DNA from 2 places in the Paenibacillus sp. FSL H7-0714 genome. Region 1 is predicted to be linked to the other one. Evidence: predicted binding sites of a transcription regulator. Region 1 holds the regulator's gene; the other holds the start of a gene.
The links. Region 1 encodes LexA, which represses DNA repair genes until DNA is damaged. Its sites were predicted from a motif close to CGAACATATGTTCG; they were not measured.
Positions count from the first base shown of each region.

Region 2: a site for LexA is predicted at 1,615-1,628, ahead of addB (helicase-exonuclease AddAB subunit AddB). Genes of this name have one in related genera too.

Region 1 covers NZ_JBBOPT010000001.1:4,028,576-4,031,981, forward strand. Annotated here, with positions in the region: gene NST34_RS17900 (hypothetical protein) at 1-70, opposite strand, end outside; gene NST34_RS17905 (DUF896 domain-containing protein) at 120-329, opposite strand; gene NST34_RS17910 (LysM peptidoglycan-binding domain-containing protein) at 439-852, opposite strand; gene lexA (transcriptional repressor LexA) at 1,149-1,775, shown strand; gene NST34_RS17920 (L,D-transpeptidase) at 2,048-2,386, shown strand; gene NST34_RS17925 (hypothetical protein) at 2,536-2,916, shown strand; gene NST34_RS17930 (hypothetical protein) at 3,152-3,406, shown strand, end outside.
Region 2 covers NZ_JBBOPT010000001.1:5,517,848-5,521,253, reverse strand. Annotated here, with positions in the region: gene NST34_RS24740 (DUF4097 family beta strand repeat-containing protein) at 1-267, opposite strand, end outside; gene NST34_RS24735 (MerR family transcriptional regulator) at 665-1,465, shown strand; gene addB (helicase-exonuclease AddAB subunit AddB) at 1,759-3,406, shown strand, end outside.

The sequences.
Region 1 (3,406 bases):
CCTGTTTCTTTCTTTGCTTATTAATTTGCTGCGTGTTGCGTTGAACCATTCTTTCCCAAGAACGGGCCATATGCGTTCCCCCTAGTCATCCAGTAATATCTATGAAAAGGAACAGGGTGTTAATGCTTACGCCCCTTGTTACCTTGTTCATGCTCATCATTATCGACCAATTCAATCGTATTCAATTGTGCTCGGAAGTTATTGCGAATATTCCCCAAATAAATTTCACGAAGCTTGGCGCGTTCCGCCGTTTCCTCTTGATTAAGGCCTACGCTCTTCTGTTTGCGTGCCAATTCGTTAATACGCGCGACCAACTCATCAATATTCAAAACTTTCCCTCCCCTTATAAATTAATTCTAACTCTGCCATGAGAAAAAGAGCTTGTCAAGGTTTACTCCCTGCAAGCTCTTCATGTCCTCTTATTATGTTCTTAGAATATTAATATATAGGTAAAGTGAGAATATCTCCAGCATTAATCTGACTACCTTTAATGCCATTGGATTTTTTAATTCCTTCTATATATACAGCCGTTTTCATATCAGAAGGTTTATTCTCAAGAGCAATACTCCAAAGTGTATCTCCACGTTCAACCACTACGCGCTTCTCATCCTTCATTAAAGTAGTAGATCCTGCAAATACATTACCTACTACTGTAAGTCCTGATAGTACGAGCACGATGATCAATGTCAGTTTAATAACAAAATCTCTACGGAACAAACGCATCAAGCCTTCAAGCAAAAGCTCTGTAATCTCTTTAATCTGAGCTGAATAACGGGTAATAGGATTATGTCCTAAAGATTCAACCACTGGGGCTTTATCGTAGATGCTACGGTATGTACTGTATTTTAACATGAATATCATCCTCCAAACACTTGTTCTTACTTTTGAAATTATAATAACACGAACATGTGTTTTGTTCAATACTATTTTAGAACAATTGTTCTCTTTTTTTTCAGAGGTTAATATTTACCATATTCTTCATATAAAGAATCACTCTTATCGTTTAGATGAAGGAAACGCAATCAATACAAGACTACCATTTATTAACTCTTTCGAATTAATATTTATAATAGTTAGAACTTATGTTTGTGCGAACGGTAGTTCTATGTTATAATTTTCCCAAACATTACTATATGGGGTTGATTCCAATGTCAAAGATTTCAAGTCGCCAGCTGGCGATCCTGGAATTTATACGTAGCGAAGTCCGCAGCAAGGGTTATCCTCCTTCCGTCCGGGAGATTGGAGAAGCTGTTGGTCTTGCTTCCAGCTCCACAGTTCACGGTCATTTAGATCGGCTAGAGAAGAAGGGACTTATCCGTCGAGATCCAACGAAGCCTCGTGCGATAGAATTGCTTGGCCAAGAGGATTCCGAGAATGTCCATCATTTCGCGCAAACCGTCGCTCGCATTCCTGTCGTAGGTAAGGTTACCGCCGGGGTTCCTATCACTGCTACTGAGAATATTGAAGACTACTTCCCGCTTCCAACTCACTATGTTGGAGATAACAAAGTATTTATGTTATCGGTTCAAGGTGACAGTATGGTCGAAGCTGGGATTATGAATGGCGACTATGTTATTGTTCGTCAACAACAAACGGCTGATAACGGAGATATCGTTGTAGCTATGACCGAAGAAGATGAAGCAACCGTTAAGACTTTTTATAAAGAACGTGATCATATACGTCTTCAGCCGGAGAATCCGGCGTACGAGCCTCTTCGCCTTAATCGCGTGACCATTCTCGGCAGAGTTATCGGATTATTTCGAGATATCCACTAAGTATGCACTCCTACCAAGCGAAAACGGATACCGTCCTTTAGGACGGTATCCGTTTCTACGAGAAGTATAAGGATAGGGTATATCGTATAATATATACTTTCTTTTATTTTTTAAAAAAAGCTGTTCTGCAAATGCAGAACAGCTTTTTTATTGTTATCAAACTCCATTTATCAATTACAGAACATTTGTTCTCATAGGCTAAAATGACCATTTTTAATGAATAACCGTTTAGGCATCCTCCTCATATCTTAATTAGAAAGGAGTGTTGCACAATGCCAAATTACCGGATTATAGTTGATCTGACGCAGCGTATGCTTTATCTTCTTGATAACGACATTGTGATCAGGGGCTTCCCAGTCGGAATCGGTAAAATGTTAACTCAATCACCACTCGGTGAATTCACAATCATTAACAAACAACCCGATCCAGGTGGTCCATTTGGGGTCTTTTGGATGGGTCTATCTAAGCCTCATTATGGGATACATGGAAATAATGATCCCTCATCCATAGGGCACGAAGTATCCCATGGTTGTATTCGTATGTACAATGAAGATGTGTTAGCACTAGCTGCGATTGTACCGATTGGAACACGAGTAACGATCAGGAATTAAATCTATCTCTATAGATAAACACGCCTCACTCATGGTTCAATGGAGGGGGCGTGTTTGTATTTATGTATTTTTGATGACCTAATAGGAATTATGTGGTTATATGTCGAATAATGTTAACAGGATTTCAAATTGAAAGGAAGTGTCTCGTTTTGAACAACTCAAAAATTAGAACCCTCGTCGATTTTAAAGTCGATGCACTTGTTAAACTCTCTGGCTTATTGTTAAATAACGATCAAGCGAGTGGAAAAAAAGTAAATTTACTCACCTCATTCGGCAGTATTCAAGGGACCATCTCCCCTTCCACCTCCAATAAAGAGGATGTTTTCGACTTAAAATCTCTAATGGATGATGTCATTGTAGATGAATACATATCTTATTTAGGTGCGGAACATCCCGATAAAAATTTCAGCTATAACTTTGTAGTCCTTAATGATGTTTCTGTAAGACCCTATATTCACTATGAATCTCCGATCGAATACAAACAGCTAATTGTTTATACCGATCAAATCACAGCCTTCAATTTCTTATGATTTTGACATATTTATTTTAAAAAGCTCTCAACAAAGCACTCCAGCAGTTGCCCCAATTTTGCACTCAGCTCGCAAAATCGGCAGATCTCTGGGTGCTTTCTCTTTTTCTAATCAGTAGTCGTTTCCTAAATTCCCACGATTTTCGCTCTTAACAGATACTAGTAGAGAGAATTCAGGCATATCTTTCAATAAGCAATAAATCTTGCTCTTCTGAGATCTTTGGAGGTGTGATTACATGCTGATTTTCTTGATGTATATGTTTGCCATTGTAGGAGGAATCTTAATTCTAAGTGCCGTTTTTATAGAATTAAAAAAACTATCTACTTCTTCTGAACTTTCTAAGCTGTTAAACGCAACCTCATCTTTTAATATTATATTCACCAAAACATTCATTCCGCCCAATCAATCGCACTTGATCGCCCTTAATGAACCTTATAAAAAAATAGCAATAGGTACCAGCAATCCGAAAACAAGCAAAAAAGCAATAGCA
Region 2 (3,406 bases), 1.5 Mb from region 1:
TGACAGTTCTTTATCGTCAGATAGATCAATCTTGTAAAAATCTTTCTCACTTTCATAGTAAACAATATGAATTTGTTCATCTTTAGATTTGAGGATATTTATTTTTTTGTCCTTTACATCAATTGTTAAGGTATCAATCTTTTGGGCAGGTATGATGTAATTTTTTTCCTCCATGGAAGTGGAGTCGGAGGAACATCCTGCTAATGATATCAATAGTGTCACCAATATGCCTATAGTAGTTAGTAATTTTTTTGCAGTACTTTTCATTATAAAATGCTCCTTTGTTAAATCATTTTTCTTTTAAATATAGCCAGTCCTACGAATGCCAATCTTAAGCTGCTATGCAGACAAGTTCCGATATGCAACAAAGCATTAGAGTTGAACATAATGATCTTGAAAAAGTCTACCCAAATATGTTGCAAGGGTTGGATTGGAATAAATACACAAAATGATAGTCACTAAAGTAGGATCTGTCAGCCAACCATACCAATATGACTGCATAGACAGCAATACATGTTTGATAATCCTTTGATACATGATTTAGTTCTTCATATTTGCCTTCCTCTCTGGTAATAAATTCATTTTGTATTTCGTTGCGTTTATCAGTCGCATATGTTTTAATCATCATAAACTTTTGTGTTACAAAAAGGTCAAGAGGGTAGATATGAACAACTATTTTACAATTAAGCAAGCAGCAGAGATCGTAGAGATGACCACTGAGACCTTACGGCACTATGATCGTATTGGATTAGTCAAGCCATGCCATAAAGATGAATTGTCGGGATATCGATACTATTCCGAGCAGGAGCTCGTAAAGCTGCAAACCATTGAACTGCTCAAAGCAATGGATCTTACTTTAATGGATATTAAAGATATTTTGCAGCAGAATGATCTCTCTAAAGTAATTGCATTTCTAAAACAAGCAGAAAAAAGAGCAGACGATAAAATTGCTCGTCTGCATTATGCAAAATCGAAAATTAAACGTGCCTATCTACATTATGAAAATAAGTTCCACGACGGTTATAGTCAAAGTGAAAATTACTTTGTCAGACACATAGAGGAAAGGGTAATTATGCTTTCGAATAAAATGGAAAGCCCCACACTTAAGAATTTATGGGACTATCACAGACATTTCTATCAACAAATTGAAACGTCTCTGCATTCACAATTTCTGTTTGAAGATATGGCAGGAATGTTCACGACTGAAGGAATAACACGATTATTTGCTGTTTGCTTGAAATATCCGTCTTTAGAGGGGCTGACTGTGCTACCAGAAGGGGACTATCTGTGTGCAATTTGTACCGAAGAGAATAAGAATGCTGTATTACAAAGTTTACTTGAAAGGGCAAAGACGGAATACGATGTGTGTCCAGATTTTGTTCTTCATAACATTATTGTGACTGGAATATTGCAGTGGGATTATCAGATACAACTGTTCATTAAGAAGGAAAAGAAAAATGTTTGATTGAAAGTCGCTAATTTAGCGGCTTTTTTTGATTAAGGAATCACGTTTCTTGCTTAACAAACTAGAAATACTAAACAGCAACTCACCAAAATACAATAGTTGCTGTTTACTTCGTAGCTTTTTTATTGTAAATCATTAGAAAATACTAGCAAACGCATGTTCTGATATGTGCAGCTATGTTATACTGAGGGGACGAGGAACGACTGAACTTTTTCATTTGAACATTATCAAACGGTGAGTATTTCACCTTGTATCATATACATTTTCTCCGCTACGGAAGGAGTCTATCATTTATGTCGGTAACCTTTTTACTAGGCCGCTCTGGTAGTGGCAAGACAACAAAAATATGGGAGTCTATTTCTTCTTCATTAGAGAAGGAGCCTTTTGGCGCGCCGATCATTATTCTTGTACCGGAACAAGGTTCCTTTGGAGCAGAACGGGGGCTTTTGACCGTAGGGAATGTGAAGGGAAGCATTCGGGCGCAGACACTGAGCTTTTCTCGGCTTGCCTATCGAGTGAAACAGGAAACTGGAGGCAGCGCTAGTCTGCCGATCAGTGAAGAGGGTAAAAAGATGTTGATTTACAAAATCATCAGTCGCCGTAAAGAGGAACTGAAATTATTCGGTGCCTCTGCCGACAGACCGGGTTTTGTCGAACGGTTGAATCAACTGCATACGGAGATGAAGCGTTGCTGCTTGGCTTCCTCTGATTTAGAGGAGCAGTTATCCGCAATGCGAGGCGCTATTGCAAGAAGTCCTATTCTTGAAGGCAAGCTGGATGATTTACAGCTGGTATTCAGCGATTTAGAGAAGGAAATGTCACGCCTCTATATCGACGAAGAGGATCGTTTAGCGGAACTAGCTGAGCATATTCCTGATTCCTCTTACATTCGCGGGGCGGAGATTTGGGTAGATGGGTTCCACGGCTTTACCCCGCAGGAATTCGTAGTGCTTCGTGAATTGATGCAGCAAGCATCGAAGCTGACCGTGTCCCTTACACTTGATCGTTCGTATCCCTATGGAGATCAGTTGAATGAGCTTGAATTGTTTCACCCAACTGCGGTTACTTACATTAAACTGCGTGGAATAGCTGAAGAGCTAGGCATTGATGTGTGGGACGAGCTTCTGGAGCCAGCGGTTCTTCCGCGTTTTGAAGAAAGTCCTGTTCTTGCTCATCTCGAAAGGGGATATGACCGCCGAAAGGTCTGGATGGGTGCAGATGAACTGGCAAATGAAGCGATATCTATAGGCGCAGCAGTTTCTCACAGAGCAGAGGTTGAGGGAGCACTGCGTGAAATGATCAGACTGGCGCGAGATGAAGGTGCAAAATATGGTGAAATGGCCGTATTGATGCGTAATATTGGAGATTACGAGCAACTGATTAAACCGTTGTTCCAAGATTACGGAGTACCTTTTTTTCTGGATCAGAAGGTAAATGAGCTGCACCATCCATTGGTAGAGTTTGTACGTTCCGCATTGGATGTGGTGCGTCGACGCTGGCGCTTCGAGGATGTATTCCGCTGTGTAAAGACAGAGCTTTTGCTACCGCTGGACGGTAGTATTACGCGTGAGGATATGGACGCCTTAGAGAATTATGTGCTGGCTTGTGGGATTCAAGGGTATCGCTGGACGGATGGCCGTTCATGGAAAGGGATTCCTAGCTTGTCGCTGGAAGGCGGCAGACAGATGGATGAAGAACTGCTTGCTACAATGGAGCGATGCCGTGCTAGTATAACGGGTCCTCTATTTGCTTTTGAGAAACGGATACAGAAGAGTAGAAGCGGCCTTGAACTATGTACCGCAGTGTACAAGCTGCTTGATGAGACGGATGTTGCCCGAAAGCTGGAGAAACTTAGTGTCGGTGCTATGGAGAAGGGGCAACCCGAGAAGGCTAGAGAACATAGTCAGCTGTGGGGTGCAGTGCTTGATCTGCTAGATCAGA